DNA from 4 places in the Pantoea sp. X-Soil-YNGN-844 genome. Region 1 is predicted to be linked to each of the others. Evidence: predicted binding sites of a transcription regulator. Region 1 holds the regulator's gene; each other region holds the start of a gene.

Evidence for each region. The regulator PurR, encoded in region 1, represses purine synthesis genes. The targets are predictions, from matches to a motif close to CANGCAAACGTTTGCNTG.
Region 2: the regulator PurR is predicted to act here: its motif matches at 1,767-1,784, upstream of tusA (sulfurtransferase TusA).
Region 3: the regulator PurR is predicted to act here: its motif matches at 1,558-1,575, upstream of purE (5-(carboxyamino)imidazole ribonucleotide mutase).
Region 4: the regulator PurR is predicted to act here: its motif matches at 3,538-3,555, upstream of AC6I8C_RS00325 (NCS2 family permease).

What each region holds. Positions count from the first base shown of each region.
Region 1 is NZ_AP036007.1:1,822,590-1,828,494, reverse strand. Features, by position in the region: gene gloA (lactoylglutathione lyase) at 1-194, shown strand, start outside; gene rnt (ribonuclease T) at 315-983, shown strand; gene AC6I8C_RS08485 (Grx4 family monothiol glutaredoxin) at 1,027-1,362, opposite strand; gene AC6I8C_RS08480 (C40 family peptidase) at 1,727-2,536, shown strand; gene cydH (cytochrome bd-I oxidase subunit CydH) at 2,583-2,672, opposite strand; gene purR (HTH-type transcriptional repressor PurR) at 2,954-3,979, shown strand; gene punR (DNA-binding transcriptional activator PunR) at 3,976-4,881, opposite strand; gene punC (purine nucleoside transporter PunC) at 4,989-5,905, shown strand, end outside.
Region 2 is NZ_AP036007.1:3,755,737-3,761,641, reverse strand. Features, by position in the region: gene iolE (myo-inosose-2 dehydratase) at 1-250, shown strand, start outside; gene AC6I8C_RS17550 (DcrB family lipoprotein) at 300-854, opposite strand; gene AC6I8C_RS17545 (7-cyano-7-deazaguanine/7-aminomethyl-7-deazaguanine transporter) at 972-1,637, opposite strand; gene tusA (sulfurtransferase TusA) at 1,842-2,093, shown strand; gene AC6I8C_RS17535 (zinc/cadmium/mercury/lead-transporting ATPase) at 2,146-4,422, opposite strand; gene AC6I8C_RS17530 (lysoplasmalogenase) at 4,516-5,145, opposite strand; gene AC6I8C_RS17525 (DUF2500 domain-containing protein) at 5,283-5,639, shown strand; gene AC6I8C_RS17520 (DUF1145 family protein) at 5,664-5,905, opposite strand, start outside.
Region 3 is NZ_AP036007.1:1,061,840-1,067,744, forward strand. Features, by position in the region: gene purK (5-(carboxyamino)imidazole ribonucleotide synthase) at 1-970, opposite strand, end outside; gene purE (5-(carboxyamino)imidazole ribonucleotide mutase) at 967-1,473, opposite strand; gene lpxH (UDP-2,3-diacylglucosamine diphosphatase) at 1,604-2,320, opposite strand; gene ppiB (peptidylprolyl isomerase B) at 2,320-2,814, opposite strand; gene cysS (cysteine--tRNA ligase) at 3,027-4,412, shown strand; gene AC6I8C_RS04775 (AAA family ATPase) at 4,446-5,552, shown strand; gene ybcJ (ribosome-associated protein YbcJ) at 5,580-5,792, opposite strand; gene folD (bifunctional methylenetetrahydrofolate dehydrogenase/methenyltetrahydrofolate cyclohydrolase FolD) at 5,793-5,905, opposite strand, start outside.
Region 4 is NZ_AP036007.1:66,774-72,678, forward strand. Features, by position in the region: gene mnmE (tRNA uridine-5-carboxymethylaminomethyl(34) synthesis GTPase MnmE) at 1-344, shown strand, start outside; gene AC6I8C_RS00315 (malonic semialdehyde reductase) at 609-1,199, shown strand; gene AC6I8C_RS00320 (4'-phosphopantetheinyl transferase family protein) at 1,369-2,118, shown strand; gene AC6I8C_RS00325 (NCS2 family permease) at 2,155-3,468, opposite strand; gene yieH (6-phosphogluconate phosphatase) at 3,621-4,280, shown strand; gene AC6I8C_RS00335 (GlxA family transcriptional regulator) at 4,290-5,222, shown strand; gene AC6I8C_RS00340 (acyltransferase) at 5,207-5,905, opposite strand, start outside.

The DNA.
Region 1 (5,905 bases):
ATGGTCACATCGCGCTAGGCGTCGATGACGCAGCAGCAGCCTGCGAACGTATCCGCAAAGATGGCGGCAACGTGACCCGTGAAGCAGGCCCGGTTAAAGGCGGCTCCACCATTATTGCCTTTGTTGAAGATCCCGATGGCTACAAAATCGAGCTGATCGAAAACAAAGATGCCGGTAACGGCCTGGGCAACTAAACCTGCCTCCCAGCCCGCCTGACCCGGTGGGCTGAATCCCCTTCTCTGCGCTTCATCTGCTGCACCCGGCCCCGTTTTTTGCCATAATACGCGCTGCCCTTTTTCTGCAACGAGATCCTGATGTCTGAATCGAATTCCCCTAATGCACTCAATCAACGTTTCCGTGGCTTCTATCCGGTGGTGATCGACGTTGAAACCGCTGGTTTCAACGCGCAAACCGATGCGTTACTGGAGATTGCCGCTATCACGCTGAAAATGGATGAAGAGGGATGGATTCAGATTGACCAGACGCTGCATTTCAACGTCGAACCCTTTGTCGGATCGCTGCTGCATCCGGAAGCGCTGGCCTTTACCGGTATCGATCCGAGTAATCCGCTGCGCGGTGCGGTGAGTGAATATGAGGCGCTGCACGCCATTTTCAAAATGGTGCGCAAAGGCATTAAAGACAGCGGCTGCAATCGCGCCATTATGGTGGCGCACAATGCCACGTTTGATCTGAACTTTATGTCAGCGGCAGCAGAACGTGCCAGCCTGAAGCGCAATCCGTTTCACCCGTTTGCCACCTTTGATACCGCAGCGCTGAGCGGACTGGTGCTGGGTCAGACGGTGCTGGCGAAAGCCTGTATTGCGGCGGGAATGGAGTTTGACAGTACCCAGGCGCATTCAGCGCTCTATGACACTCAGCAGACAGCGACACTGTTCTGCGAACTGGTGAACCGCTGGAAACGGTTAGGTGGCTGGCCTCTGCCCTTCGCCGGGGGTGACGCAGACGCCACGACATCCGCATAAGGGATGCCACAATGAAAGAGGCCGACATGATGTCGGCCTTTTTTTATTCTGCTTCTTTAAATTTTTCTGCGGTCTCTTTGATCAGCGACTGCAGTTCACCACGCTGTAACATCTCGACGATGATGTCGCATCCACCGACCAGCTCACCATCCACCCACAGCTGTGGGAAGGTCGGCCAGTTAGCGTATTTCGGCAGCTCAGCACGAATGTCCGGATTCTGCAGAATATCCACGTAAGCAAAACGCTCACCGCAGGCTGACAGCGCCTGCACCGCCTGTGCAGAGAAACCGCAGCTTGGCAGTTTCGGGGAACCTTTCATGTACAGCAGGATCGGGTTTTCTGCGATCTGGCGCTGAATTTTTTCTACAGTACTCATAATTGCCTTCCTTAATTCGTTACTTCGTGTTTGTTTATTGTAGCGACTTCGCAGCGTGACTGAAAATGAGATTTTGCTCGCTGCCCGATTAAATGACCATCATTGTTAAGTCCCGCTCGCAGGACATTTAACTTCAGGTATTAACAGCTGGTAACAGTTTAATAATTCGTAATAATTCCGTTGGTATAACATGCTGAAAATGTTCATTTTCAGTGCAATCACGTGGGCTGCAAAGATTAACATTAAAAGGCATTACAGTTTTTAAGCGAACTGGACTAGAATGGCCTGGGCACTGATCCTGGATCAGATTAATCTCAACTTTGTCGCGGTGCGTAGTGGCCCTGACAACTTAACTAATTAATGGACTATGCGTTTAATCATTACGCTTTTTATGCTGGCCTTTGCGCAACTGTTTTTCAACATCGCCGCTGCGTCGCCTCACGCGCCGGTGAACGTCAGTACGCATAAAGCAGAGAAAAAGAGTGCGCGCGACGATGAACGCCGCAAGCGTCGCCCGGTAAAAACGGTGACAAAAAAAACTCGTCTCAGCCCTGATCAAAAACTTAAAACGAAAAAACAGAAAAAAGTCGAACTCACTGCTAAACAGACGCCTGCTAAGAAGACCTCGCTCAAAACCGCCCGTATCAGCAAAAGCAAAGAAAAAAACAAAGAGAAGAAACGCTATGGGCATCAGCGCCAGCTGAAAACCGCTGAGGTCACCACCCGCGAGCCAGGCACGATTAAAATGAGCAAATCCCACCGCCAGCGCTATCAGAAGGCGCGTGAGACCGCAATGACCAAGCTGATGGGGCAGTTGGGTAAACCCTATCAGTGGGGCGGCACTTCTCCACATACAGGTTTCGATTGCAGCGGTCTGGTCTGGTATGCCTATAAAGACCTGGTGAAGTTTAAGATCCCGCGTACCGCTAATGAAATGTATCACCTGCGAGACGCCGCGCCGATCAAGCGTGAGTCGCTGGAGAAAGGCGATCTGGTCTTCTTCCGTATTAATGGCCGCGGCACGGCAGACCACGTCGGCGTTTACCTGGGCGATGGCAAGTTTATTCAGTCGCCGCGTACCGGCAAAGATATTCAGATCAGTGCATTAGGGGAAGATTACTGGCAGCGCCACTATATTGGTGCCCGTCGGGTGATGACGCCGAAAACCATTCGCTGAGCAGCAGTATAGTCCGAAAGAAGCCGGGATAATCCCGGCTTTTTTATTAGTGCAGAATGGCAGTAAAACTAAAGGCCACAATCATCAGCAGACAGCCGATAGTGGTCATCAAAGCCAGTTTCAAATCGGTACTCATTGCTTGCTCCTTAGTCACACACTTTGCAGGGATATGGCATTTTCCCACAGGGTCCGGTAAAAATCTCGTTTTATCCGTTCAGCCTTGTTAGAATCCCGCCTTTGTTGCGCAACGCGCGCATCCCTGATTCCGTTTGCGCATCTTTTCAGGCGTTTTTTCTCCGCCAGTCGCCTGTTTACCGGCCAGAAAAGCCGCATTTTTGCGGAAAAAACCCTGAGCAGACGCAAACGTTTAACATTACGCTTATCATAGAGTTAGGTAAGCACTGGAGTCCGATTTTCATGGCAACAATTAAAGATGTGGCGAAACGCGCTGGCGTCTCAACGACCACCGTTTCGCACGTCATCAATAAAACACGCTTTGTCGCTGAAGAGACACGCGAGGCGGTCTGGCAGGCAATTAAGGAACTGCACTACTCGCCAAGTGCGGTGGCGCGCAGCCTGAAAGTAAACCACACCAAAACGTTGGGCCTGCTTGCCACCTCCAGCGAAGCGCCCTATTTCGCTGAAATTATTGAAGCGGTTGAAAACCACTGTTTTGATAAAGGCTATACGCTGATTCTGGGTAATGCGCATAACGACCTGCAAAAACAGCGCGCCTACCTCAGCATGATGGCGCAGAAGCGCGTCGATGGCCTGCTGGTGATGTGCTCTGAGTATCCGGACGATCTGCTGCAGATGCTGGAAGAGAACCGCAATATCCCGATGGTGGTGATGGACTGGGGTGAATCGCGCGCCGACTTTACCGATACGGTTCTCGATAACGCCTTCCAGGGCGGCTATCTGGCGGGACGTTATCTGATTGAACGCGGACACCGTGATATTGGTGCTATCCCCGGTCAGATGGAGCGTAACACCGGCGGCGGACGCCATGCCGGTTTCCTGAAGGCACTGGAAGAAGCGGGTATTCAGCCGCGTGCCGAGTGGATTGTACAGGGTGACTTTGAGCCGGAATCGGGCTATCAGGCGATGCAGCAGATCCTGTCGCAGAAGCAGCGTCCGACGGCGGTGTTCTGTGGCGGTGACATCATGGCGATGGGCGCGATTTGCGCCGCCGACGAGATGGGTTTGCGCGTCCCACAGGATATTTCGGTGATCGGCTATGACAATGTGCGCAACGCCCGTTATTTCGCACCGGCCCTGACCACAGTGCATCAGCCTAAAGCCCAGTTGGGTGAGAAAGCGCTGGAAATGCTTCTGGACCGCATTACCAGTAAGCGCGAAGTGTCACAAACGATTGAGGTCCATCCCACGCTGATTGAGCGCCGTTCCGTGGCCGATGGCCCGTTCCGCGACTATCGCCGTTAATGCTCGCTTAACCACTCCTGATTAAGAGTTTGCGCATCACCCAGATAGCTGAGCAACCAGCCTGTCGCCGGTGATGCGCGATCCTCAGCCCAGCTGACGCAACAGGGGCTATCCGGAAATGCCACCGGCAGCGTCAGTTCGACCAGCTCGCCGCTGTCGAGCAGTGGTCTGGCCAGATGACCCGGCACCATCGCCACACATAAGCCTGCCTGCACGCATTCCAGTCCGGTTTGCCACTCCGGCACCACCAGCCTGCGCTGGTTATCCAGCGTCCATGTCATACGACGCGGCAGTGCGCGTGATGTATCTTCCAGCACCAGTGACGGCCAGCTACGCAGCGTATCATCATCGATCTGGCTCGCCTGCGTCAGAGGATGCTCGGGCGCGACCACGCAACGCCAGTTGAGCATACCCATATCGCGAAATGCAAACCGTCCGCCTACCGGAATCGCCTGAGTGGCCCCAATCGCAACTTCCACCCGACCGTCGGCCAGCGCATCCCAGACGCCGTTAAAAACTTCATAGCTGATGATCAGTTCCATATCGGGAAAGTGGCGATAGAAGTCTTTAACCAGCTGCCGGGTGCGCTGAGGTTTTGCGATACGGTCAACGGCAATGCTGAGCTGCCCCCGCCAGCCGTTGGCCAGTTGCTGACACTGCCGCCGGGTGGCAAGCATTTTTTTGATGACGCTGCGCCCTTCCCGGACAAAATGTTCGCCTGCTGGCGTCAGCACTACTTCGCGATGCTGGCGTTCGAACAGTGGCACTGCCAGCCAGTTCTCCAGCTGACGCACCGTGTAGCTGATAGCAGAGGGCACCCGATGTAACTCCTGCGCGGCGGCGCTGAAACTGCCCCCGCGGGCAACCGCGTCAACGACCTCTAATGCATATTCTGACCACATAATCTGCCTTCAAAAATTTTAACAGCAACCGGCAAATATTACCGTTTCACAGCGGCAAACGCACCTTTTACACTCTGCCGCGTTTATCCTGCAAAAATGAGAATGAGATGCTGTCGAATAAAGGATTTATGCCCTATCTTGCCCTGCTGAGCATGCTCGGCTTTTTAGCCACTGACATGTATCTGCCCGCCTTTGGTGCGATGCAGCAAACGTTTAATACCTCGCCGGGCCTGATCAGCGCCAGTATGAGTCTCTTCCTGGCGGGCTTCGCCTGTGGTCAGCTCTTCTGGGGACCGCTTTCCGATCGCATTGGCCGCAAACCGGTGCTGCTGGCCGGACTGGCCATGTTTGGCGTCGGCTGTGCGGGCATGCTGTGGGTGAATGATATCACTCTGATGCTGGCGCTGCGCTTTGTGCAGGCGATTGGCGTCTGTGCTGCGGCCGTGAGCTGGCAGGCGCTGGTGGTGGATCGCTATCCTGCCGCGCGCGCCAACAAAGTCTTTGCCACGATTATGCCGCTGGTTGCGCTCTCGCCGGCGCTGGCACCGTTGCTGGGTGCCTGGCTCATCGGCCATTTCCACTGGCGTTCGATTTTCCTGGTGCTGACCCTGATTGCGGTGGCGTTGATTCTGACCACGCTGCGTCTGCCCACCGTGCGCAAGGCTGCGGGAGAAAAAGGTGCGCAGCCGGGCTTTTTCACGCTGCTTAAATCACGAGTCTACAGCGGCAACGTGCTGATCTACTCCGCCTGCTCCGCCAGCTTCTTTGCCTGGCTGACCGGATCGCCCTTTATTCTGGCGGATCTGGGTCTGTCGCCCGCTGATATCGGTCTGAGTTATGTGCCCCAGACGCTCGCCTTTTTAATTGGCGGCTTCGGCTGTCGCACCCTGCTCAACCGCTTTAACGGCGCACAGTTGCTGCCCTGGCTGCTGGCCGTCTACAGCCTGAGCATTCTGGCGCTGTTTGCTGTTGCGCTTGCTGGCAGCAGCACGCTGGTGAGCCTGATGGTGCCGTTCTGTGGGAT
Region 2 (5,905 bases), 1.9 Mb from region 1:
GGATGTGCGTGATGAAGTAGTGGCTGAGGTACGCGAGAATCATCTCTCGTTCCTGGAAGGGGTAAAAAAGGGCACCTTTACCGTGCCGGGCGATGGCGTGATCGACTTTAAGCCAGTGTTTAAAATCCTGGACGATTACGGCTACAAAGGCTGGATGGTGGTGGAAGCGGAGCAGGATCCGGCGCTGGCCAATCCGTTTGAGTATGCGGTGAAAGCGCGGAAATATATCCGGGAAAATACAGGGTTATAACGTGCTCTGAATAAAGGCGGGCTTCCCTGTGGGAAGCCCGCCTTTTGTTTTACTTCAGCGTAATGCTTTTCACAATGCTGTCAGCATCGCTCTGGGCCTGCTGCTGATTATCGCCTGGCAGCGTAATCTGCAGCGTCACCAGTTTGCCATCCACTTTTGCCAGAACCACGGAAGACCATGAGGTCTGGTTGTTGGCAGAAATCACCGTATCCAGCTGCTGAGCGGGCTGATCTTTCAGCGTCACAGATTTGTTCGAAACCACCTGCAGCTGCGGATCGCGGTTGCGCTGCTGCTGTTCCATGCGCTTCGACAGCACATCCAGCCCGTCACTGGTCGGGTCACCGGCAATCACAATAATGGCGCGGGCTCCGGTTTCATCCGCATAAACGTGCATGTTCGTGGTCTGCGAACCCAGTTTACCGCTTTTATCTGACATGCCTGGTGGCAGTGAGAAGCTCAGTTTGCCATCCATCAGCGTGACAGTCTGCGCCGACTGACTGGCACTGACGCCGTTGTCGTTCGCCGCTTCATCTTTCTTCTGGTCACAGGCCGCCAGGCCAAGTACCAGTAAACCCATTCCTACATATTTCACCAGGTTGCGCATCAGAATCCCTTTTTTAAGTTTCCAGTCAGGCATTAATACAACAGGAATCAGGTTGCAAACGCAACCTGATGATTGTCAGAAGATCTTAGCGGGTAATGACGGAAATTATATAAGTTCTTAGCCGAAATTGACCTGGCGAGCGGTCTGGCGTTCCGCCAGACGCTTGAGCGCCGCGTTGAGCAGCACGCCGTAGGCGGGCAGGAAGAAGACCATGCAGATAAGTACTTTGAAGCTGTAATCCACCAGGGCGATCTCAACCCAGTGCTGTGCCATAAAGGCATCGGGGCTTTTATAGAAGGCGATAAAGAAGAAGGCCAGCGTATCGCTGATATTCCCCAGGAACATCGCGCAGCCCGGTGCTATCCACCACTGTGGCAGTCGACGCAGACGGTTAAACACATGCACGTCGAGGATCTGACCCAGCGCGTAAGCCATAAAGCTGGCGCAGGCGATACGGGCAACAAACAGGTTCATCACTTCCAGCGCCTGCCAGCCCTGCCATTCACCCTGATAGAACAGCGCCGAAACACCGTAAGAGATAAACAGCGCCGGGATCATCACGGCCAGAATAATGCGTCGGGCCAGCGGTGCGCCAAAAATACGCACGGTGAGGTCGGTCGCCAGGAAGATAAACGGAAAGCTGAACGCACCCCAGGTAGTGTGGAAGCCAAAGACGGAGATCGGCAATTGAACCAGGTAGTTACTGGAGGTGATCACCAGCAGGTGAAACAGCGATAACCAGAAAAGCGCATGCATGCGCTGACGTGAAGAAAATGCGAGCATATTCAACCTTTTTAATGTTGGGGTGAGGGAACCCATTGCGGGACGCCGTTCGGGCAGCGCCTGGCAGTTTTATGAGCAAAAAGCGGCGGCATCTTACCGCGTTGTGCTTTTTATGCAATGGTTAATTTTAACGCAATCGTTATCGCCTTGCTTCACCGCCAGCACGCGCTAGAATGAGCGCCCCTTACCTGAACCGAGTTGATTATGAGCGATGCTTTTTCCTCTGCAGACCATCAGCTGGATGCCCGTGGCCTGCGTTGCCCGGAGCCGGTGATGATGGTGCGCAAAACCGTACGCAGCCTGCAGGATGGCGAGACGTTACTGATCATCGCCGATGATCCGGCGACGACCCGCGATATTCCCGGCTTCTGCCGCTTCATGGAACATGGCCTGCTGGCACAGCAGACCGACACGCTGCCCTATCAGTTTCTGATCCGCAAAGGTATGGCGGGTTAACAGCAGCCGTTCAGGCCGCCGTTAACCCTACTCTTCAGACAGAGCCTTTTACTCAGTCGTGGCGACGCAGTAACCTCAGCGCGTTGGCGGTGACCAGCGCGGTGGCACCCGAATCCGCCAGCACCGCCAGCCAGAGTCCGGTCAGACCCAGCAGGGTGGTGACCAGGAAAATCGCCTTCAGCCCCAGCGCAATACCGACATTCTGGCGGATGATGCGCCGTGTCCGGCGTGCCAGCGCAATCATCGGAGCCAGATTGCCGAGCTGATTACGCGTCAGGGCAGCATCGGCCGCTTCCAGCGCCACATCGGTGCCGCTGCCCATCGCAATGCCCAGCGTTGCCGCTTTCATTGCTGGGGCGTCGTTAATACCATCCCCGACCATCGCCAACGGCTGCTGCTGACTCAGTTCACGGATCGCCGCTACCTTATCGGCAGGCAGAAGGCTGGCGCGATAATCAATATCCAGCTGGCGGGCAATGGTCGCCGCAGCGCGTGGGTTATCGCCGGTCAGCATCAGGCTCTCAATACCCAGCTTTTTCAGCGCCTTTAACGCCTCAACGGCGTCGTCGCGCAGCTGATCGCGCAGGGCCAGCGCACCCAGCGCTTCGCCATCGCGCATCAGCACCACCAGGGTTTCACCTTCGGCTTCCTGTTGCGCTATCTGCGCATTTTGCTGCGGCGTCAGACCGGGTGCATGGCCGGGCGTCAGCAGCCGAATCTGCTGGTCAGCGACTTTCGCGCTGATGCCGCGTCCCGCCTGCACCTGCTGATCCTGTGCGTCAGGAATCACCAGATCACGCACCTGCGCGGCCGCCACGATAGCGCTGGCCAGCGGATGGGTGGCACCCTGTTCCGCAGCGGCGCTCAGCGCCAGCATCTCTGACTCGCTGGCCGTGCCAAAGCGCAGGATCTGCGTCAGCTGTGGCTTGCCCAGCGTCAGCGTGCCGGTTTTATCAAACGCCATTCTGCGCACCGAGCTCAGCCGCTCCAGCGCCGCACCGCCTTTAATCAGTGCGCCCTGTCGCGCCGCCGCAGCCAGCCCGGAGGTAATGGCGGCTGGCACAGAGATCACCAGTGCACAGGGGCAGCCAATCAACAACAGTGTCAGCCCTTTGTAGATCCACGGCTGCCAGTCACCTGCGAAGAGCAGTGGCGGCACCACCATCACCAGCAGCGACAGCAGCATGACCAGCGGCGTGTAGATGCGGCTGAACTGATCGATAAAGCGTTCAACCGGCGCACGGTGCGTTTCCGCTTCCTCAATCAGCTGCAGGATACGGTCAATCGCGCTTTCACCTGGCTTCGACACCACTTCCAGCGTCACCAGCCGATCCACGCTGGTGGCCCCGGCAAGGATCTTTTCGCCGCTGGCGTGGGTGACCGGCAGCGATTCCCCGGTCAGCGCGCTCTCATCAAAACTGGCGAGCGGGCTGATTAAACGGCCGTCGACCGGCAGGCGACTGCCCGCCGCGACTTCAATCACATCGCCGGGTTGCAGCGCCGCCAGCGGTACTTCAAGACGTTTGCCCTGTTCAAGGCGAATCGCCGATTCAGGCCGCAACGCCATCAGGCTGGTGACGCCGCTGCGCGCCCTGGAGGCGGCATAGCTTTCCAGCTGTTCGCCCAGCTGAAACAGCACCAGCACCATCGCGGCTTCAGCGTGCGCGCCAATAATTAGCGCGCCTGCCGACGCCAGCGTCATTAATGTCTCAATGGTAAAAGGCGATCCGCTGCGCAGACGCTGCCAGGCGCCGCGCGCCACCGGGACCAGGCCGACCAGGGTGGTCAGCACGAACAGCCGATCGCCCCAGACGGGCGCGAACTGGCTGAGAACGCTGCTGGCGAGCACCAGCAGTGCCAGCAAAATCAGCATGCGGTTCTGCTGCCAGCGCGAGCTTGCGGACGGCGTCTCCGAGGGTGTAACAAGCTGGAAACCGGCTTTTTTTACCGCCTGTTCAACGGCGCTTTGTACATCGTTGTCAGCGTTAACCACCAGCTTCTCGCTGCTGAACAGCACGCGGGCGTCGGTTACGCCGCTTATCTGGCGCACGGCGGTTTCAATAGTGCGGGCGCAGCCCGGACAGTCCATGCCGCTGACCTGCCAGCTAAAGGGCCAGGCGCCTCGCCGGTCGCTTTCCTCAGTGGAGTCGGCCTCATTGCCAGGGCTGCTATTGCAGTCACAGCAGCAGCCTGCCGTATCCGCCGTCACGGGCGTAGCAGCATGAATAGAAAGAGAGAGTGGACGGGCCTGACGAACCTGGCACAGCGGTTTTGCTGCGGCGTGGCTGGCACGCGGTTTGCCGCAGCCACAGGCGTGATGTTGATGCATATGACCTCCGGAGTGTAAGAGTTGCGGGATGAGCAACGTTGCCCATCCCTTATCCTACACTCTGGAGTGAACTCCAGAGTCAAGACTAATTTCTCAGACGACCCACAGCGAACGCACGATCATAAAGTGACCGGCAAAGTAGCAGGCGGCCACAATCGCACTGTCAGCACTGAAGCGACGACGATAGTGCGAGATAAACCAGACCGCGTTGGCCAGCAGCAGCAGACCGGCACCGACCATGATCGAGAAGCTGTAATCGGTCGGGCGGAAGAAGTACTGCTCGGTCGCTATCCAGGTCATCACTACCGTCATGCCAATAAAGGTGCAGACAGGCCAGCGCAGATCCTCCAGTCGGCTCCAGATGATGCCAATCAGGGCGGCACCGATGATGAGCAGCGTCAGCGGAATCGGCCAGAAGAAGGTCATGGTCATGCTGGCGGCGAAGCAGAGCGTATAGAGCAGGTGTGACAGGAAAAATGCCCCGACGGCATAGAGCATCTGCTGACGCGGCAGTAGCGTTAACGCATCACCGACCAGTGTCGCAACCAGACCGGCCAGAATCAGATAGTCCGTGGTTTGCAGCACCGGAGCCTGCCAGGCGAGCCCGACCAGCAGCAGCAGGGTGACGGGCTTAAACAGCCAGCGCTGCCATTGTGGGCCGCGATAGGTGGCATCGACATAGAGCCAGCCGGAGAAAAGTACAGCGAGGAAAGACCAGAGCATTGTTTCTCCCTTTTTTACTCAAAATGGTGAAAGATCCCAAAATATCACTTCCAGTTTAGGTTAAGCCTCTGAGATGTGACAATCAGGCAACTCTGGTTGTATGCTTTGCCGCCTGATTTAACAGGCATGAGAGCGCTATGAGCAAACCACCGTTAATCTTTATCATCGTTCTGGCGATTATTGCCGTGCTGGCGAGTCGTCAGTTTATTAAGCAACGGCGTGAGGCTGCGGTGAATGATGCCTCCCCCACGCGTGCTCTGCAGGCTGAAGTCAAAACTAAGCGTGAATTCCCTTCACCCAATCGTCGTTCACGGCAGCGTGAAGTCATCGCCGGGGAAGAGATGCGGTATGAGGTGCTGTTTCATCCGCTGAACGGTGACAGCGACATCAAAGTGCAGCTTAAAGAGGGGGAGTATCACCAGCTGGATAAAGGCGCGAGAGGTGAGCTGAAGATGCAGGGCACGCGCTTTATCAGCTTCACGCCCGTGCAGTAAGGCGGGCATTGCGCCCGCCCGACACTACTTTTTGCGTGGGAAGTTTTTCTTCTGCCAGGCGACCAGTTCAAACACGCCAAACAGAAACACTTTCGCCTGAGTGACGCGGTCAATCGGCGGTGCATCTTTGGTCTGCGTCGTGCGCAGTAATACCAGTTGCAGACCATGCATCAGGATCATGAAGATCAGTGCAACGTTGATAAAATAAGTCAGTGGCTTCGGGTAGGGATGGACCAGATTAGCCAGTAAAAATCCCCACACGCATA
Region 3 (5,905 bases), 760 kb from region 1:
CGCTGTCGGTCAGATTGAGGTGGCCCACTTTACGACCCGGACGCACTTCTTTGTCATACCAGTGCAGATGCACCAGCGGCTGTTGCAGCCAGCTGAGATTCACGGCAGTGCCGATCAGATTGACCATCACCGACGGCGCAAACACCACCGGCTGCGGTAAGGCCAGGCCCAGAATGGCGCGCAGATGCAGCTCAAACTGGCTGATAGACGCGCCGTTCTGCGTCCAGTGACCACTGTTGTGCACACGCGGTGCCAGCTCATTGATCAGCAACCCGGCAGGCGTAACGAAGCACTCCATCGCCATCACGCCCACGTAATTCAGCGCCTGCATGATCGCGCTCAGCATCGCTTCGGCCTGCTGTTGCTGTGCCTGATCCGCCTGCGGCAGTGCCACGCTGGTACGCAGAATGCCGTCCTGATGCAGGTTATGCGTCAGTGGATAGAACACCACCGAGCCATCGTGACCGCGCGCGCCGACCAGTGACACTTCACCGGAAAAGTTAATGCCCTGCTCAACGATGCATTCGCCGTAGCATGCCTCCGGTAGCTGGTCAGTTTCATCAGCACGCAGACGCCACTGACCCCGCCCGTCGTAACCACCGGTGCGGCTTTTCACAATCGCCAGCTCGCCCAGTGAATCAAACACCGCTGGCCATTCGCTCTTGTCCGCCAGCAACTGCCACGGCGCGGTCGCCAGTCCCAGCTGATCCAGTAGCTGTTTCTGCGTCAGGCGATCGGCCAGACGTGGGAAAATGTCACGGTTAACAAAAGCCGGATGACTCGCCAGCTCACGCGTCAGCGCCGTTTCCGGCCAGCGTTCAATTTCGGCGGTGATCACGCTGTCAGCGATCGGCAGGGCGGCAGGATCGGCGTCCAGGCCTACCGGATAGACCGCGATGCCCAGCGGTTCACCCGCCTGACGCAGCATACGACCTAACTGGCCGTTGCCCAGTACGCAGACCGGCTTCATGCATCCACCCGCGGATCGGGATGGTTCAGCACCTCATCAGTCTGAGTCTGACGCCAGGTATTCAGGCGGGATGCCAGCGCACTGTCATGCAGCGCCAGAATCTGCGCGGCCAGCAGGGCGGCATTAGCCGCACCCGCTTTGCCAATCGCCAGCGTACCGACCGGAATACCGCGCGGCATCTGCACAATCGAATAGAGGCTATCGACGCCGCTCAGGGCCGCACTCTGCACCGGCACACCCAGCACCGGCACCAGGGTTTTTGCTGCCAGCATTCCCGGCAGATGCGCCGCGCCACCTGCGCCAGCAATAATCACCTGCAAACCGTTATCCGCTGCCGTTTCGGCGAAGCTGAACAGTTTATCCGGGGTGCGGTGCGCAGAGACCACTTCAACATGAAAAGGGACGTCCAGACTGGTGAGGATTTCAGCGGCGAACTGCATGGTGGCCCAGTCACTTCTGGAACCCATAACAATGGCGATGCGGGCCGGGGCGTTGGATGACATGCGGTCAACTCCTGTGAATAAACAAACAGACCTGGCCGGGCGGACAGGTTTTGAAGGGCACCGAGAATAGCATGACAACGACGCAAGGAAAACGGTTGCGTCGGCCAGATGTCGTGGATTTAACCGGCGATCAGAAGTCGAAATGGATAAGCTGAATGCCGCTGGCGTCGAGCTGAATCATCGAGCCACGGCTGTGCCAGGCACCCAGCACCGCGCGTTGCGCTGTTCCACCCTTTAAGCTCAGCGTATGAATTGCCGGGCGATGGGTGTGGCCGTGGATCAGCAACGGCACCTGCTGGCGCAGCATGGCGGCGGCCACGGCATCCTGATTCACATCCATGATAGTCTGAGATTTGTGCTGGTTGGCCTGTTTGCTGTCGGCGCGCATCCGGGCGGCGATGCGTTTACGTATCCACAACGGCAGCGCCAGGAACAGTCGCTGAATCCAGGGATTATGAACTTTGGCACGAAAGCGCAGATAACCCGCATCGTCCGTGCAGAGCGTATCGCCGTGCATGATCAGCAGTCGATGGCCGTAGAGCGTCAGTACCTGTTCTTCCGGCAGCAGCGTCATGCCGCTGGCGCGCGCAAAGCGTCGGCCAATCAGGAAGTCGCGGTTGCCACGAATAAAATAGACGGGAACCGGCAGGGCGCGCAGGGCGCGGGCAATCTGCTGATGCAGCGGATTGGGATCGTCGTCGCCAATCCAGGCTTCAAACAGATCGCCGAGAATATAGAGCGCGTCGCAGTGGGGCGCTTCGCGCTGTAAAAAATGCAGAAAACCGGCGGTAATCGCCGGTTCTTCCTGACACAGATGGAGATCTGCGATAAACAGCGTGCGGGACATTACTCGCTGACGGTCACTTTCTGGATAACGACGTCATCTTTTGGCACATCCTGGTGCATGCCGCTGCGGCCGGTAGAAACGGCTTTGATCTTCTCGACCACGTCCATGCCTTCAACCACTTCTGCGAATACGCAGTAGCCCCAGCCCTGAACGCTTTCGTCACGGAAGTTCAGGAAGTCATTGTCAGCCACGTTGATGAAAAACTGTGCGGTCGCAGAGTGCGGTGCAGAGGTACGTGCCATTGCCAGCGTACCTTTGGTGTTTTTCAGGCCGTTGTTCGCTTCGTTCTGGATTTCATCTTTGGTAGCTTTCTGCTTCATGCCCGGCTCGAAGCCGCCGCCCTGAATCATAAAGCCGTTGATAACACGGTGGAAAATGGTGTTGTCGTAAAAACCTTCACGGCAGTAATCCAGGAAGTTCTGTACGGTTGCCGGCGCTTTATCATCGAAAGTTTTGATTACGATATCGCCATGGTTCGTCTGGAAAGTTACCATTTTTGTTGTCCTGTAAAGGTTGTGATCAGTTGCCGGGATCGCGCTGTTAACTGGCGTACCCCTTTTAGTCGACCGTTCTTATATCATAATTTCCAATGACGCGTCAGCAGCACGGCGCAGTTGGCTTGCTTTGCGTCGCGCGAGCGATAAAAATACGGCACAATGTCTGGATACTTAAAAAAGCCAACCACACGCGAAAACGGAACCGTTCAATGCTTAAGATTTATAACACCCTGAGTCGACAGAAAGAGGAATTCAAACCCATTCATGCCGGTAAAATCGGGATGTATGTTTGCGGCATCACGGTGTATGACCTCTGTCACATTGGTCATGGGCGGACGTTCGTGGCGTTTGACGTGGTGGCGCGCTATCTGCGTTACCTCGGTTATCAGCTTAACTATGTACGTAACATCACTGACATTGATGACAAAATCATCAAACGCGCCAATGAAAACGGTGAGAGCATCGAAACGCTGACCAACCGTATGATTGGCGAGATGCACAACGACTTCGCCGCGCTGGGCATTCTGCCACCTGATGAGGAACCGCGAGCCACCCGCCACATTGCTGAAATCATTGAGCTGGTGCAGACGCTGATCGCCCGCAATCACGCCTATGTGGCAGACAACGGTGACGTGATGTTTGATGTGCTGAGCGACACCGATTATGGCGCGCTGTCGCGTCAGGATCTGGAGCAGCTGCAGGCGGGCGCGCGGGTTGAAGTCGCGGACGTGAAGCGTAATCCGATGGACTTCGTGCTGTGGAAGATGTCTAAAGCCGATGAGCCTGCCTGGTCATCGCCGTGGGGTAACGGCCGTCCTGGCTGGCACATCGAGTGCTCGGCGATGAACTGCAAACAGCTGGGCACCCATTTCGATATCCACGGCGGCGGTTCAGACCTGATGTTCCCGCACCATGAAAATGAAATCGCCCAGTCGAGCTGCGCTCATGACGGTCCTTACGTCAATTACTGGATGCACTCCGGCATGGTGATGGTTGACCGCGAGAAGATGTCGAAATCGCTCGGCAACTTCTTCACCGTACGAGACGTGCTGCAACATTATGATGCGGAGACGGTGCGTTACTTCCTGATGTCCGGTCACTATCGCAGCCAGCTTAACTATGGCGAAGATAACCTGAACCAGGCGCGTGCGGCGCTGGAGCGTCTTTATACCGCGCTGCGTCACACCGACAGCAGCGTTAAAGCGCACGGCGGCGAAGCGTTTGAAGCGCGTTTCCGCAGCGCAATGGATGATGATTTCAACACCCCGGAAGCCTACTCGGTGCTGTTCGATATGGCGCGTGAAGTGAACCGCCTGAAAAGCGAGGACGGCGCGTCAGCGCATGGTCTGGCGTCGAAGCTGCGTGAGATGGCCAACGTACTGGGCATCCTGCAGCAGGATCCTGAGCTGTTCCTGCAAAGCGGCGCGCAGGTGAATGATGAAGAGGTTGCCGAGATTGAGCATTGGGTGAAAGCCCGCGCTGATGCGCGAGCAGCTAAAGCCTGGGCGGAAGCGGACATCGCGCGTGACAAGCTTAACGCGCTGGGGGTCATCGTCGAGGATGGACCACAGGGCTCCAGCTGGCGTCGAAAATAAACCGGAGAGGGCGAGCAATCGCCCTTTTTTATTATGGCGATTGAACAGATTCAGATCCGCGGCTTCCGCTCAATACGTAACCTGACGCTGTCACTGCAGCAACTGAATGTGGTGAGCGGTCCCAACGGCTGCGGCAAATCCAACCTCTACAAAGCGGTGCGACTGCTGCACGAGGCGGCCAGCGGTCGTCTCGCGCTGGCACTGGCTGACGAAGGCGGCATTCAGAAAACGATGTGGGCGGGTGGCTTGCGCCGGGGCGATCGCCGACACGATCCAAAGCGGCTGGAGCTGGCCGTGGTGATGGATGATATGGATTATCAGCTGGAGATTGGCTTTCCCGAGCCGCTGTCGACAAGCCTGTTCAATCTTGATCCGCTGGTGAAGCAGGAGCGCCTCTGGCTCAGCGGTCAGCATCGTCGCCCTTCTGCCTGCCTCATGCAGCGCGAAAATCAGACTGCTTTTCTGCACAACGTTGAAGGGGATCGCGTCGCTTATCCGGCGGTGCTGCATCCGGAAGAATCACTGTTTGGTCAGCTGGGTGAACCCCATCTCTACCCGGAGCTGTCGCAGTTACGCGAGCGGCTGCAGCAGTGGCGCTTCTACCATGAGTTCGCCGTCTGGCCTGGCTCACCGATACGTGCGCCGCAGATAGGCGTGCGAGCGCCGGTGCTGAGCCATGATGGCAGCAATCTGGCGGCGGCGTGGGCGACCATCGTGGAGCGTGGTCATTCAGAACTGTTGTCTGAGGTGATGACGCAGGCATTTCCCGACAGCCAGTTTGACGTCGAGGTGCAGAACGGTCGCTTTCAGATGCTGATGTCCCGCCATGGCATTCTGCGTCCGCTGGAGAGCGCGGAGTTTTCGGATGGTACGCTGCGGTTTCTCTGTCTGGTTGTGGCGCTGCTCAGCCCGCGTCCGCCCGCCTTTATGGCACTGAATGAGCCGGAGAACAGTTTGCATGAAGATCTGTTGCCTGCGCTGGCGCGCTTAATCGCCGAAGCCAGTCAGTACAGTCAGCTCTGGATCACCAGCCATTCACCCAGGCTTGCAACGCTGATTGCGCAGCATACGGCGGTGAATCATATTGCACTGGAACAGCGGGAAGGGGAGACGCGTGTAGAGGGGGATGAACTGCTGTAACAGCGTCCCCGCAGGGACGCCTGAAAATTACTCGACGACAGTGATGCGGAAACCGGCAAATTCCACGGTCTGACCGGCAACGATCTTGCAGCGCTTACGGGTCTCTACCGCGCCATTGACCTTCACTTCACCCTCGGCAATCACGACTTTCGCCTGTGCGCCGCTCTGAACCCAGCCTTCCAGCTTCAGCAGGTCACACAGATCGACGTGCGGGAATTTACCCAGTGAAAAACTTGCCATTTAAACGTCCTCTTTATCGTGAAACTCTTCGCACGCCTGCAGCGTGTTTTGAATCAGTGTGGCGACTGTCATCGGTCCGACACCGCCCGGTACCGGGGTGATGTAGGAGGCGC
Region 4 (5,905 bases), 1.8 Mb from region 1:
GAGAGCCTTTAGGCCTGACAGAAGTAAATGGTCACTCACTGATTCGCCTGTCAGCACGCACCAGCGAGGGCGTCGATGCGCTGCGGGATCACCTGAAGCAGAGCATGGGCTTCGCGGGCAACATGGAAGGGGGCTTCCTGGCACGTCGTCGCCATCTGCAGGCGCTGGAGCTGGCGGCCACACACTTACAGCAGGGGAAAGCGCAACTGCTCGGTGCCCGGGCCGGTGAGTTACTGGCGGAGGAGCTGCGTGTTGCTCAGCAGGCGTTAAGCGAGATCACCGGTGAATTCACCTCTGACGATCTGCTGGGCCGTATCTTCTCCAGTTTCTGTATCGGTAAATAGCTTTCCGGGCCTGGCGGCATCGCGCTGTCAGGCCAGATTTCCTGTCTCACTGCCTCCCCTGTTATTCCCGCCTCTGCGTTGATTCTTGCTGATATGTTATTTTGCGGCGGCATCACGTTGTCGTATAACGGTAGATGCGCCGATCTGACGTGCGGCTATGATCGCGGTGAGTGAACCCCGCCTCATCCCGCCGTGTCGGGCCGGACGCAAACCCACTACGTGAACACCGTCAGGCGAACTTTTTGTCTGAGAAAGGAGAGTTGCATGAGTACACCGCTCGACACTGCCGCACTGGATACGCTGTTTAATGACGCCCGCACCCACAGTTACTGGCAGGATAAGCCGGTCGATAACGCCCTGCTGGAACAGCTTTATACCTTAACGGCGCTGGGTCCAACCTCGGCGAACTGCCTGCCTGCACGTTTTGTTTTCATCACCTCGGCGGAAGGAAAAGAGAAGCTGAAACCGGCCCTCTCGTCCGGCAATCTGGACAAAACCATGAGCGCGCCGGTTACGGTGATCGTGGCCTGGGACCGTGAGTTCTATGAGCAGCTGCCAGCGCTGTTCCCGCATGCAGATGCGCGCAGCTGGTTTACCGGCAGCCCCGAAGCGGCGAAAGAGACCGCTTTCCGTAACAGCAGCCTGCAGGCGGGTTACCTCATCCTGGCAGCCCGTTCGCTGGGTCTGGATGCCGGTCCGATGTCCGGTTTCGATCCGGCCAAAGTCAATGACGCCTTTTTCCCCGACGGTCAGTATCAGGTTAACCTGCTGATTAACCTCGGTTACGGTGAGGCATCAAAACTGCATCCGCGCCTGCCGCGTCTGAGTTTTGAGCAGGCAAGCCGCTTCGCCTGATGCGGCCCGCGTCGCGAGTCGAATCGCGACGCTTATCTCTGGTCGATCCCCGCGACTCTGCTCATCCTATTCCGAATTTACCCCAATCTGTGCGTTGCCAGGTGCATAAAGGTAAGAAAATTCCTACAATGTTTCTGATGATTATCTGACCATTTTCACGGAGCGACAGATGGCTGGTCATTTTGTACGCTGGACGGGCGATCCCGGCTTCCCGGCTAAAGAGATGTGCATTCCCCAGGCGATTACCGACACGGCACAGCAGTTCGCTGACAAACGCCGTGGACGTTTCCTTGCCGCGCGAACCCTGCTGGCACAGCTGATGCTGCGCGTTTATGGCATTCAAGAGCTGCCACGCCTGATTATCCAGAGCAACGGACGTCCCGTGTTTGCTGACAGCGATCTGCCCGATTTCAGCATTGCCTATGCGGGCAATACGGTGGGTGTACTGCTGGCTGAAGAGGGGGGACGTGCCGGTCTGGATATGGAGATCGTGCATGCGCGGAGCCGTCAGACTCAGGCACAGCTGATTCAGGGATTAACGTCGGGCGAAATCGCCTGGATTAATGCCCAGCAGGATGCCATGGAAGCGGTGACGCAGATCTGGACGTTACGCCAGAGCATTCTCAAGCTGACGGGAGAAGGCGATCGCGGACTGGATTCGCTGCGGCTGCTGCCAGGTGCCGGTCGGCTGCGATCGTCACTCTATCCTGACATTCAGGTGGTGTGTGATGCGGAACCCATGCTGGTCTGGTCGTGTGCGCTTTCGTCTGCGACACAGCGGCTGTACCTGTGGGAGATGGATAACGACTTTGAATGGCGTGCATTACGTGAAATTGAGATGGGTAAACCCAACATCGGGCCTCATGCCCTGCGGCTGACCAGTCTGCCCAGCGAGCGCAATCTGCATCCTGAAATGTAAAAAGCCGCAACCGGTGGGTTGCGGCTCTGACTGCGCTTAATGCGCGTCGATAAAGACAATCTTCAGCACAAACAGTAGCGCAACAATCACCACGCAGGGGCTGATCTCACGCCAGCGGCCGGTGCCCAGCTTCATGACACAGTAAGCAATGAATCCCAGCGCAATCCCTTCGGTGATGGAAAAGCTGAACGGCATCATGGCGGCGGTCACAAACGCCGGAACCGCTTCGGTCAGATCGTCCCAGCGCACGCGCGACAGGCTGGCCGTCATCAATACGCCCACATAAATCAGTGCGCCCGCGGCAGCGTAGGAGGGCACCATCGCGGCCAGTGGTGACAGGAAGGTCACCAGCAGGAACAGCAGGCCGGTCACCACAGCCATCAGGCCGGTACGGCCACCAATCGCCACGCCTGAGGTGCTCTCGATATAGGCGGTCACCGATGAGGTGCCCGCCAGCGCGCCACTTACCGAACTGATGCTGTCGACATAAAGCGCCTGCTGCATCCGCGGGAAGGTGCCGGTTTCATCGGTCAGTCCCGCTTTATCGGTGACGCCGATCAGCGTGCCGGACGAGTCGAACAGATTGACCAGCATAAAGGAGAAGATGACGCCCGCCATGCCAATGTTAAACGCACCTTTGATATCGACCTGACCCACCACCGACGTAATCGACGGCGGCGCTGAAAACAGACCGACAAACTTCACGTCGCCCAGCATCCAGCCAATACCGGTGGTGATCACCATTGAGATCAGCACCGCCGCGTGGATATTACGTGATGCCAGAATAGCGATAATAAAGAAGCCCAGCGCACCCAGCAGCACGCTGTGCGAGGTCAGGTTGCCCACCGCCACCAGGGTATCGGGATTTGGCACGATAATACCGGCGTTCTTCAGCCCCATCATGGCGATAAACAGGCCGATACCGGCGGTAATGCCAACGCGCAGGCTCAGCGGGATATTGGCAATCATCCAGTAGCGAACCCGCAGCAGCGTCAGGATCAGCAGACCGACCGCACCCCAGAAGATCGCGCCCATACCGACCTGCCATGAATAGCCCATCGCCCCGACCACCACAAAGGCGAAGAAGGCGTTCAGGCCCATGGCGGGGGCCAGCGCCACCGGCAGATTGGCAAACAGCCCCATCAGAATGCTGCCGAAGGCGGCAATCAGACAGGTGGTCACAAACACCGCCTGGGTATCCATGCCGGCGACGCCGAGGATCTGCGGGTTGACGAAGACGATATAGACCATCGTCAGAAAGGTGGTGATACCCGCGATCACTTCGGTGCGCACCGTGGTGCCATGTTCCTGCAGCCTGAAGATGCGCTGCAAAACGCCTTGCTTGCTCATGCCATCCATCCAGAAGAAAAAATCATCGGCGCGTATCCTGGCGATTTTACCGGGGCAATACAATGATTTTTCGCAACCGATTGCCAGTCTCGCAATCTGCGCTGAGTGCGGTAGAGTGTGGAGCACACCCCTGAATCGAAGGATAGAGTCTGATGTCAGTTGAATGCGTCTTTTTTGATTGCGATGGCACGCTGGTGGACAGTGAGTTGCTCTGCACCCAGGCCTACGTCAACACCTTTGCCCGTTATGGTCTCGAGCTGTCGCTGCAGCAGATGTTTGAAAAGTATAAGGGCGTCAAACTCTACGACATCATTCGTGACGTGGGCGACGCGCATCAGGTGACGCTGCCGATGGAAGAGGTGGAAACCGCCTATCGCGCAGAAGTCGCGCGACTGTTCGATCAGCAACTGCAGCCGATCTCAGGCGCAAAAGCGCTGGTTGAGCAGATCAAAGTGCCGATGTGCGTGGTCTCAAACGGGACGGTAAAAAAGATGCAGCACTCGCTGGGCTTAACCGGCATGCTGCCGCTGTTTGAGGAGCACCTTTATAGCGGCTATGACATTCTGCACTGGAAGCCCGATCCGGAGCTGATGTATCACGCGGCGGAACAGATGCAGGTGCCGATTGAGCGCTGCATTCTGGTGGATGACTCCGAAGCGGGTGCCCGCGCCGGTATCGCCGCCGGCATTCCGGTTTACTACTACTGCGCTGACCCGCACAACCCTGAACTGGACCATCCGCTGGTGACGCGCTTCGACGACATGGCGCAGCTGCCTGCGTTGTGGCGCGCCCGCGGCTGGGATCTGGTGTAGCGAGCCAGCATGACGCATACCGTCTGGTTTTTAACTCTGCCTGGCGTGATGGCGCTGGATCTGACCGGCCCGGCCGAGACGCTGAAGCTGGCGGGCGATCGCTTTACGCTGCGCTACATCGGCCCGCAGCCGGAGGTGGTCTGCTCCACCGGCATGACCATTGGCGGCATCGAACCTTTACCGGAACAGTTGCCCGCCGGGAGCCTGCTGGTGGTGCCGGGCGTCTTTGACTCGCAGATCTGTTATTCCACACAGCAAGCCGCAGAAGCACGCGACTGGCTGATGCGCCAGCACGCCGCGTTGCGCGCGCAGACCTTTATGCTGGTCTGCGTCTGCTCGGGGGCACTACTGGCGGCGCAGGCAGGCATGCTGGATGACGTGCTTTGCACCACCCATCATGATGTGATCGCCCGCCTGAAAGCAGCCGCCCCGCGCGCACGGGTGCAGGAGAATCGGGTGTTTGTCGGGCATGAGAATATCTGGACCAGCGCGGGCATCACGGCGGGCATCGATCTGGCGCTGCATCTGGTGAATCAGCTCTGCGATACGCCTACCGCGCTGGCGGTGGCGCGGGAAATGGTGGTCTGGTTCCGCCGCGCCGGGGACGATCCGCAGCTTTCACCCTGGCTGCGTTACCGCAATCATATGCATCCGGCCATTCATCGGGCACAGGATCTGATGATTGCCCATCCTGAACACGGCTGGACGCTGACCGAGCTGGCAGGGCGCACCCACGTCAGCAGCCGCCATCTGGCGCGGCTGTTTCGTCAGCATCTGGGGATCAGCGTGCGGGAATACCATGAGCAGCTGCGGGTTGGCGTGGCGCGCCAGCGTCAGCAGCAGGGTGAATCGGCCGAAAAAGCGGCGCTGGCGGCGGGGTTTTCATCGGCGCGTCAGCTACGACGCGCCCGCCAGCGCGAAGCCGATCAACTGACGAAGTGACGGGTATCGACCTTTTTCAGCGCCATCCCCAGCAGCAGACTGCCGCCCAGCGTCAGCCCGAACACCCAGGGCAGGTCGAGCCACGGACGCGACATATCATCGTAGTGATGCGTACGCAGATAGTGAATGAACAGCGCGTGAAAACCGTAGATTGGCAGTGAATAGCGTGCAATCACCGTAAAACCGGGCAGCGTGCGCTGATTCAGGCTGTTTTTAAACACAATCAGCAGGCTAATGGCCGCGATAAACACCAGTGGTCCGCAGTAGAGATACCAGGTATCGTTAAACGCGCCGTTGACGATCAGCGCCTTTTTCGTCCCTAACGTAATGCCAATTACGCAGGCGATAAACAGCCCGGCCGCCAGCGGCGTCAGCCTGCGGCGGCTGGTCTCCATGCTGCCGATAGCCCGTCCCAGCAGCGCATAGAGCAGGTAGTAGATGCTGTCGCCGCTGACATAGAGATTCACCGGCAGAAAATGGAACGGGCCCAGCGACTGGCTGGCCGTATTGGGGTTAGCGAGCACCGCCAGCACCAGCACCAGCAGCGCCACATAGCGCGCCTGCACGGTTTTCACCTGAATCAGTGGCGACATCAGATAGATGCCAATCAGCGCAAAGAAGAACCAGAGGTGATAAAACACCGGCTTCTGCAGCATCTTCAGGATCGACCGTCCTTCGCTGAT